Regions from separate parts of the Pseudomonas sp. BN414 genome, predicted to be linked through region 2. Evidence: predicted binding sites of a transcription regulator. Region 2 holds the regulator's gene; each other region holds the start of a gene.
What was found. The regulator LexA, encoded in region 2, represses DNA repair genes until DNA is damaged. The targets are predictions, from matches to a motif close to CTGTNTNNNNANACAG.
Positions count from the first base shown of each region.

Region 1 (3,273 bases), on a different contig from region 2:
GTCGTCGGCAGTGGAGAACACCTGCGACTTCTTGGTCGGGATGGTGGTGTTCTTCTCGATCAGCGCGGTCATCACGCCACCCAGGGTTTCGATACCCAGGGTCAGCGGGGAAACGTCGAGCAGCAGTACGTCCTTCACATCACCGGCCAGCACAGCGCCCTGGATAGCGGCACCGATGGCGACAGCTTCGTCCGGGTTCACGTCCTTGCGCGGCTCTTTGCCGAAGAAGTCGGCAACCTGCTTCTGCACCAGCGGCATGCGGGTCTGACCACCGACCAGGATCACTTCCTGGATGTCGGATACGTCGAGGCCGGCATCCTTCAGAGCAATGCGGCAAGGCTCGATGGTGCGAGCGACCAGGTCTTCGACCAGGGCTTCCAGCTTGGCGCGGGAAATCTTCACGTTCAGGTGCTTCGGACCGGTCTGGTCTGCAGTGATGTACGGCAGGTTGACGTCGGTCTGCTGAGCGGAGGACAGCTCGATCTTGGCCTTCTCGGCGGCTTCCTTCAGGCGCTGCATGGCCAGCGGATCGCCTTTCAGGTCCATACCGGATTCTTTCTTGAATTCGTCGACGAGGTAGTCGATCAGGCGCAGGTCGAAGTCTTCACCACCGAGGAAGGTGTCACCGTTGGTGGCCAGCACTTCGAACTGGTGCTCGCCGTCGACTTCGGCGATCTCGATCACCGACACGTCGAAGGTACCGCCGCCCAGGTCATAAACGATGACAGTGTGGTCGCCCTTGGCCTTGTCCATGCCATAGGCCAGCGCAGCCGCGGTCGGCTCGTTGATGATGCGCTTGACGTCCAGACCGGCGATGCGGCCGGCGTCCTTGGTGGCCTGGCGCTGGCTGTCGTTGAAGTAGGCCGGAACGGTGATCACCGCTTCGGTCACTGGCTCGCCGAGGTAGTCTTCGGCGGTTTTCTTCATCTTCTTCAGCACTTCCGCAGAGATTTGCGGCGGAGCCATCTTCTGGCCCTTCACTTCGACCCAGGCGTCACCGTTGTCGGCCTTGGCGATCTTGTAGGGAACCATCTTGATGTCTTTCTGCACGACGTCTTCTTCGAAGCGGCGACCGATCAGGCGCTTCACGGCGTACAGGGTGTTCTGCGGGTTGGTGACCGCCTGACGCTTGGCGGACTGGCCGACGAGAGTCTCACCGTCGTTGGTGTACGCGATGATGGACGGCGTGGTGCGAGCGCCTTCGGCGTTCTCGATCACCTTGACGTTGCCGTTTTCCAGGATGGCCACGCAGGAGTTGGTGGTCCCCAGGTCGATACCGATGATTTTGCCCATATTCTCTCTCCCGAACTTGGATTCTCCGCGGCCTCACTTCATGGGCCGCGGCAGCACATAAACGCTTGAACTAACAGATGGGGGCCCGAGCCCGGATTTCAAGCCTGCTCGTCAATCGACGGCGGCGTCGCACTCGGCGCCTTGCTGACCACCACCATGGCGGGGCGCAGCAGACGACCATTGAGCAGGTAACCCTTCTGGAACACCTTCAGAACGCTACCCGGCTCGACATGGGTGCTCTCTTCCATGGCCATGGCCTGGTGGTGCTCAGGGTTGAAGGGCGCGCCATGCGGGTCCACGGCTTCCAGCTGGTGACGCTTGAGCGTGTCGTGGAACAGCTTGAGCGTCAGTTCCATGCCTTCGCGCACCGGCTTGATCGTCTCGTCGGTGGCACTGGACAGTTCCAGGCCGCGCTCCAGGCTGTCGACGACCGGCAGCAGGTCGTTGGCGAATTTCTCCAAGGCAAACTTGTGTGCTTTCTCCACATCCTGCTCGGCGCGGCGGCGGATGTTCTGCAGCTCGGCGGCAACACGCAGCGACTGATCCTGGGCCGCGGCCAGCTGCTCTTCCAGCACCTGTACGCGGGCAGCGAGGTCTTCGCCGGATGCGGTTTCGGCAGCAGGATTCGCTTCGGGGGTCTGGTTATCCAGGGTCTGTTCGTCGGCCATGCCTTCCTCCTCATAAAAGACAGCTGCGGGTAAAGACCCGCTGATATGTCCGCCTATATGGGGCCGCAATTTGTCGCTTCAAGGGGGAGGGGCGATTGTCAGGCAGAAAACAAACACTGTATAAATACACAGCCATCTCAGCGCGGGAGTCGCACCATGCTGGTACACCTGTCGATCCACAACTACGCCATCGTCGAGCACCTGGATCTGGAGCTCGAGGGTGGAATGTCCGTGATCACCGGCGAAACCGGTGCCGGCAAGTCAATCATGCTCGACGCCCTCGGCCTGACGCTGGGTGACCGCGCTGACAGCGGTGTGGTGCGCCCCGGCGCCGACAAGGCCGACATTCTTGCCAGCTTCGACATCAACGACATTCCCGAAGCCCGCGCCTGGCTGGCCGAGCGCGACCTTGAGAACGATGGTCCCTGCATTCTGCGGCGCGTCATCACCGCCGAAGGCCGCTCCCGCGCCTACATCAATGGCAGCCCCTGCCCGCAGGGCGACCTCAAGACCCTCGGCGAACTGCTGATCGACATCCACAGCCAGCACGAACACCAATCCCTGCTCAAGGCGGACACCCATCGCCGTCTGCTGGATGAATTCGCAGGCGCCAGCGACCTGGCCCGCCAGGTGCAACTGGCAGCCCAGCGCTGGCGGCAGACCCGCCAGGAACTCGAGCGTCTATCCCGCGCAGGCGACGAGCAGCGGGCGCGCCACCAACTGCTCAGCTATCAATTGGACGAGCTGGAAAATCTCGCACTTGGTGAGAACGAACTGGAACAACTGGAGCAGGAGCACAAGAACCTCGCCAATGCCGAGAGCCTGTTGGCCGCCTGCCGCCAGGTCATCGAAATGTGCAGCGACAGCGATGCCGGCAATGTGCTCAGCGCCTTGACCGCCAGTCTCAACCGCCTCACGGCGTTTCATGCCCAACCGGGCGCCCTGGCGGAGTCAGTCAACCTGCTGTCCAGCGCGCAGATCCAGGTCGAAGAAGCCGTGGGCGAGCTGAACCGCTTCCTCGATCACTTCGACGCTGACCCCGAACGCCAGCAAGCCCTGGAAGAACGCCTCGACTCCATTTACACCCTTGCGCGCAAGCACCGCGTCCAACCAAGCGACCTGGCCGAACTCCAGCAGCGCTTGCTGGATGAACTGGAAGCCCTCAACGCCGACGACGAAGCAGCCGAGCGGCTGGCCGAGGAACTGGCAGCCTATGAACGTCACTATCAGGAGAAAGCCGCGGAACTGAGCCGGCTGCGCGGCGAGGCAGCCGGAAACCTGGCTGGCGCCGTGGAAATCGAGATGCAGCGCC
Region 1 is NZ_SSOL01000054.1:131,009-134,281, reverse strand. It holds gene dnaK (molecular chaperone DnaK) at 1-1,293, opposite strand, end outside; gene grpE (nucleotide exchange factor GrpE) at 1,392-1,961, opposite strand; gene recN (DNA repair protein RecN) at 2,118-3,273, shown strand, end outside.
Region 1: the regulator LexA is predicted to act here: its motif matches at 2,078-2,093, upstream of recN (DNA repair protein RecN).

Region 2 (3,273 bases):
CTTTCGTGGAGATTTAAAATTATGCCTACGTCCTTTCTGGAAATAGTCGAACTGCCTGATGGTCGCATCATTCTGCGCCGGGCTGAGGACGAGGAGGCGTTGGTGACGCTGGACTTCTCCGCCGATGCCAAGGCTTTCCTTCAGGGGCATCACCTGGAAGTCGCCAAGGCCATGCTGAATGTGGGTGTTCAGATGGCGGGTCGACTGGCTGAAGGTGAGATGGACCATCAGGATGGTCCGCGCGTCCTGCACTGATCTCTGGAGCCAGATCTTCCACTGATCCGGTTACCGTCTTGTGTCAGATGGGCGCAGCAATCGCCAGGCGCCCGTAACTTTTTAGCCAAGAAGAATGTTCAGGCTTTGCGCGTCGCCCTGGCGTGCTGCCTGGGCCAGTTGGCGTTTGGCTCGTTGCCCCAATTGAAGCCAGCTCACAACGGTATGGCTGCGGCCCAGACGCAGGGCTTCGCAAGCCAGTTCGAGAGCGCTTTGTTCTCCCCGTGGTTGAAGAATCAGAATGCGTTCGCGGTTGAGGCCGGACTCGCGCAGCCAGTCGCGGGACAGGCCCGCGGGTGCGCCGATCAATGTCAGCCAGCGCGCGTCTTTCTCTTCGCTCAGTTCCCGCAATATCGAGGCGAGCAGGCTGCGGCAATGCCCGGCTGCACCGCGTAGCGACAGTTCGCTGAACGCTTCGGGTTCTTCCTTGCTGGGTTCTTCGACCACATCGGTCAGCAACGGCGCCACGGGATTTGCCAGGATGGCGTCGTGGAACAGGGGGAGTTGCGACCGACCAAGCGACTGCGGGAACTGCATAACGCCTCCTTTAGCGGCGGATCACGCCGACACTCAAACCTTCGATCACCAGATCCTGTTCATCCAGGTTGACTTCGATTGGGGCGAACTCCGGGTTCTCGGCAATTAGCCAGACCCTGTCGCCTTCACGCTTGAAACGTTTGACCGTGACTTCTTCGCCCAACCTGGCCACGACCACCTGACCGTTGCGGACCTCACGAGTGCTATGGACGGCGAGCAGGTCTCCGTCATAGATGCCGATGTCTTTCATCGACATGCCGCGAACACGCAGCAGGTAGTCGGCGCGGGGATGGAAGAAATCGGGATTGATGCGGCAAGATTCCTCGATGTTCTGCTGTGCGAGGATCGGCGCGCCTGCAGCGACCCGGCCAATTACCGGCAGGCCGTCTTCTTCGCTGTTGCCGGGTTCGAAGCCGGGGATGCGAATGCCTCGGGAAGCGCCCGGCGTCATCTCAATCGCACCTTTGCGTGCCAGTGCCTTGAGGTGCTCTTCAGCGGCGTTGGGTGACTTGAAGCCAAGTTCCTGGGCGATCTCGGCGCGGGTAGGCGGGAAGCCATTGTCTTCAAGGCAGCGCTTGATGAATGCGAGAATCTCGGCTTGGCGGGGCGTCAGTTTCAGCATGGAGGCGCTCTGTTTTTTTATACAGTTGCTGGGATTATATACAGTGATTCGCCCTTGGCAACGCTTCTTTTTTGGGAGAGGGCAGAAGGAGGGCGCGGAAAGAGCGAGAAAGCTTCATCGCGTGACTGCGCGGCGAGAATGACCGTTGCGTCAGATAGTGGTGAAGGCGGCTTGACAAGCTGACCGGCTGAAACGTATGTTTCAAACAAGTGTTTGTCAGGCGGAGGAGCCATGGCCCAGTCGGAAACCGTAGAACGCATTCTGGATGCTGCGGAACAGCTGTTCGCGGAGAAGGGCTTCGCCGAGACTTCGTTGCGCCTTATCACCAGCAAAGCTGGGGTCAATCTGGCAGCGGTGAACTATCACTTCGGCTCGAAGAAAGCGCTGATCCAGGCGGTCTTCTCGCGCTTTCTTGGTCCATTCTGCCAGAGTCTGGAGCGTGAACTGGATCGCCGCCAGGCCAAGGCCGAAAGCAAGGCAAGCCTCGAAGAGCTATTGGAAATGCTCGTTGAGCAGGCTCTTGCGGTAAAACCTCGCAGCGGCAACGACCTTTCTATCTTCATGCGTCTACTCGGGCTCGCATTCAGTCAGAGCCAGGGGCACTTGCGCAAGTATCTGGAAGAGGTTTATGGAAAGGTCTTCCGTCGATACATGCTGCTGGTGAACGAATCCGCACCAAGGGTGCCACCGCTGGAACTGTTCTGGCGGGTGCACTTCATGCTCGGCGCCGCAGCGTTCAGCATGTCCGGGATCAAGGCGTTGCGTGCGATGGCGGAGAACGACTTCGGCGTGAACACCTCGATCGAGCAGGTCATGCGCCTGATGGTGCCATTCCTGGCAGCCGGCATGCGTGCCGAGACTGGCGTGACCGATGAGGTACTGGCGAGCGCCATGCTGAAGCCGCGCAACAAGGCCGCGGCGTCTCCCGCCAAGGCTTAATCCCCTATGGGCGCGAGCGGGCTGATCAGCTAAGCTTGCGGCCCATGCAAAACCTCGATCTTCTGCATATCTCCATCGCTGACCAACAGCTCTACGGCTTTGCCGAGGGGCAGTTGGTGCTGCGCATGTCTGTCTCCACCGCGCTCAACGGTGCAGGTGAAACCAACGGCTCCAATTGCACGCCCCGTGGCTTGCACCAGGTTCGCGCGAAGATTGGCGCCGCCTTGCCCCAGGGGGCGGTGCTGCGTGGTCGACGCTGGACGGGTGAGGTCTGGAACGCCGAGCTGCACGAGCGCTTTCCGGGACGGGACTGGATCCTGAGCCGCATCCTCTGGCTCAGCGGACGAGAGCCCGGCCGCAATCGCCTCGGCAGCGTGGACAGCTTCCGCCGCTATATCTACCTGCACGGTACGCCCGACACCGAGCCCATGGGCGTTCCCCGTTCTCACGGGTGCATTCGTCTGCGCAATACGGATGTGCTGGAACTCTTCGATCGAGTACCCGTCCACTGTGCGGTACGCATTGACGAAGCGCCCTGCCCGGATTGGGCGGCGACGCAACTCTCTTAAGGATTTTTAATGCAAGGTTCCCTGATGCTGGATATCGGCGGCACCTGGCTGACCGCTGAGGATCGGCAGATCCTTCGTCAGCCGGAAGTTGCCGGCCTGATCATCTTTGCCCGCAACATCGAAAGCCCGCGCCAGGTGCGTGAGCTTTGTGCGTCCATTCGTGCCGTTCGTCCGGACCTGATCCTGGCTGTCGATCAGGAAGGCGGCCGCGTACAACGCCTGCGACAGGGTTTCCTGCGCCTTCCCGCGATGCGGGCATTGGCCGACAACGATAACGCCGAGCAGTTGGCCGAGCAGTGCGGCTGGTTGATGGCGACCGAAGTGCTGGCAGTA
Region 2 is NZ_SSOL01000075.1:133,370-136,642, forward strand. It holds gene E8E95_RS23100 (hypothetical protein) at 22-255, shown strand; gene sulA (SOS-induced cell division inhibitor SulA) at 337-810, opposite strand; gene lexA (transcriptional repressor LexA) at 821-1,432, opposite strand; gene E8E95_RS23115 (TetR/AcrR family transcriptional regulator) at 1,664-2,371, shown strand; gene E8E95_RS23120 (L,D-transpeptidase) at 2,416-2,940, shown strand; gene nagZ (beta-N-acetylhexosaminidase) at 2,950-3,273, shown strand, end outside.

Region 3 (3,273 bases), on a different contig from region 2:
CACCTACAACCACTTCACAAGGATTGAAGTCATGACCCACAAGTACAACGTCAGACGTGTTGTTGGTTCCCTCGTTCTTGCTGCTTCCACCTCCACTCTTGCTGCGCCGGCGTCTGATGGCGACGCCTTTGGCGAGTTCTGGAGTCCCGGTAAACCCAACCCCGCCATTTGCAAATCGCCGTTGCTGGTCGGCACGCCCCTGGGCCTGCCGCGGTGCCTGGAGGCGGGCAATGTGATGCACCGCCTGCAGGAGCTGCAGGACCTCGCCACCTTGAACGATGGCAACCGCGCCGCCGGCCTGCCGGGCTACCAGGCGTCGGTCGACTACGTGAAAAAGACCCTGGAGCGCGCCGGCTACCAGGTTCAGGTTCAACCCTTCCCCTTCACTGCCTTCTTCCCCAAGGGACCGGGCACCCTGCAAGCCCTGGCGCCGCAGCCGATCGACTACGTCTGGGAGGAGGACTTCAACTACCTGTCGCAGACGGACCCCGGTGACATTAGCGCCCAGGTCGTGCCGGTTGACCTGTCCCTCGGGGCCGGCAACACCTCCACCAGCGGCTGCGAGGTGGAAGATTTCGCCGGCTTCCCCAGTGGCGCCATCGCCCTGGTCCAGCGTGGCAGCTGCAGCTTCGAAGTGAAGGCGGAGAACGCCGCCGCCGCGGGTGCAGCGGGCGTGATCATCTTCAACCAGGGCAACACCGAGGACCGCAAGGGCCTGGAGAACGTCACCCTGGGCGACACGTACGAGGGTGGCATTCCGGTGCTGTTCGCCACCTATGACAACGGCGTGGCCTGGTCCCAGACCCCTGGACTGCAGCTGCACATGGTGGCGGATGTGATTCGCGAGAAGACGCAGACCTTCAACCTCGTGGCGGAGACCCGGCGTGGCGATCCGAAGAACGTGGTGATGGCCGGCGCTCACCTGGACTCGGTATTCGAAGGGCCGGGCATCAACGACAACGGCTCGGGCAGCGCGGCCTTGCTGGAAATGGCCGTACTCCTACGCAAGGCGCACCCGCAGAACAAGGTGCGCTTCGCCTGGTGGGGCGCTGAAGAATCGGGGCTGGTGGGCTCGACCTTCTACGTCAACAGCCTGAGCGATGAGGAACGGAAGAAGATCAAGGCGTACCTGAACTTCGACATGATCGGTTCGCCGAACTTCGGCAACTTCATCTATGACGGTGACGGCTCTTCCTTTGGCCTGCAGGGCCCGGCCGGTTCGGCTGCCATCGAGCGCCTGTTCGAAGCCTACTTCACGCTTCGCAGCGAGCCGTTCGAAGGTACCCAGATCGACTTCCGTTCCGACTATGCGCAGTTCTTCGAGGTGGGCATTCCCTTCGGTGGCCTGTTCACGGGCGCCGAAGACATCAAGAGCGAGGAGCAGGCACAAAGGTATGGCGGCGCTGCCGGCCAACCCTTCGACCCGTGCTACCACCAGGGCTGCGACACCACCGCCAACATCGACCTGAACGCCCTGGAGATCAATGGCGACGCCATGGCGTTCGCCACCAGCTGGCTGTCGCTGTCGACGAAGATCATCGACGACGAGATCGCTGCGGCCGCCGAACAGGCGAAAGGCGCTACCACCCTGCGTCAGCAGTCGGTGCGCCAGGCCGAGCGCTGGGGTAATCACTACGTGAAATGACGGAGAGGCGTCTGGCCTGCGGGACATTCGTGCTTTCGCAGGCCTTCTGTCTTATCTGAATTGACCGTGGGAAATCTCTGCGATTTACTGTATATAAATACAGTATTCGTAGGATTTCCCCCAATGGCCTTGATGATTGTTCCTGGCCCTTTCGGCAGCCCCGCCCCGGGGCTGCCGTTTTTCTCTTCTGGCAGTGAGCGGGACTGATGGGCGCTGTCGTTGCCCTCGATGCCCTGCTCAATGAGCGGCGGGTCTGGAAAGGCCAGCCCGGCGCATTGCCGTCCAGCAGCGAGCAACCCACTGGCCTGGCCGCCCTGGACCGGGTCTTGCCCGGCGGTGGCTGGCCCGAAGCCGCACTCAGCGAAATCCTCACCCCAGCCACGGGCCTGGGTGAACTGCGCCTGCTCTGGCCCACCCTGGCGCGGCTGACCGCCAGCGCCGAGCGCGTGGTGCTGGTGGCGCCGCCGCATATCCCTTATCCCCAGGCCTGGCAGGCGGCTGGGGTGGACCTGCGCTGGCTGGCGCTGGTGGAGGCGAACGGTCGCGATGCCCTCTGGGCGGCCGAGCAATGCCTGCGTTCCGGCAGCTGCGGCGCGGTGCTCTGCTGGCCGCAGCAGGTCGATGATCGCGCCCTGCGCCGTTTGCAGGTGGCCGCGGAAACCGGGCAGACACTGGCCTTCGCCTATCGTCCTCTGGAAGCCGCCCTGAACCCGTCGCCGGCGGCCGTGCGCATCGCCGTCGATGGATGGCCGGCGCAATTGCGGGTGCTCAAGTGCCGGGGCGGCCTGCCACCCGCGGCCCCCATCGCCCTGGCCCGATGACGCATGCGCTGGGCTTGCATATTGCTGCCGCAGTTGGCGCTGGATGGCGTACTGCGCGGCCACCCCGACCCCGAAGCGCCCCTGGCGCTGGTGACCGGCACCCCGCAGCGTCGCGTGCTGCGCGCCCTCAATCTCAAGGCCAGGGCACTGGGTTTGCGCCCTGGCCAGTCACTCACCGCCGCCCATGCCCTGACCCGCGATTTCACCCTGGTCGAGTACGACCCGGCAGAGGTCGAGCGCTGGCAACAGTTGCTCGCCGCCTGGGCCTATCGCTTCAGTTCCCAGGTCAGCCTGCGCTACCCGCGCTGCCTGCTGCTGGAGGTGGAATCCAGCTTCGCCCTGTTCGGTCCCTGGCCACGCTTCGAGGCACGGCTGCGACGGGAGCTGGCGGCGCTTGGTTTTCGCCATCGCATCGTCGCTGCGCCCAATCCGGCGGCGGCGCGGATGCTGGCCAATGCCTACGATGGCCTGGCGGTGACGAGCCAGGATGATCTGCGCGAGGCGCTTGGGCGCATGCCGGTGGATCGCGCCGGGCTGGCGCGGGAGACCTCCACCGCCTTTTCCCGCATGGGGCTGCGCAACCTGGAACAGGTGCTGGCGCTGCCACGGGATACGGTGGCCCGCCGCTTCCCGGGAGACGTGCTGCAGCACCTCGACACCCTGCTCGGCGAGCGTCCGCTGGCGCTGGAGTACTACCGGCCGCCGGATGAGTTCGACCTGCGCATCGAGCTGAACTTCGAAGTGGAGTCCCATCAGGCGCTGCTCTTCCCCCTGCGCCGTCTCACCGCTGACCTGGCCGCCTTCCTC
Region 3 is NZ_SSOL01000065.1:71,629-74,901, reverse strand. It holds gene E8E95_RS13340 (M28 family metallopeptidase) at 32-1,645, shown strand; gene imuA (translesion DNA synthesis-associated protein ImuA) at 1,852-2,466, shown strand; gene E8E95_RS13330 (DNA polymerase Y family protein) at 2,470-3,273, shown strand, end outside.
Region 3: the regulator LexA is predicted to act here: its motif matches at 1,733-1,748, upstream of imuA (translesion DNA synthesis-associated protein ImuA).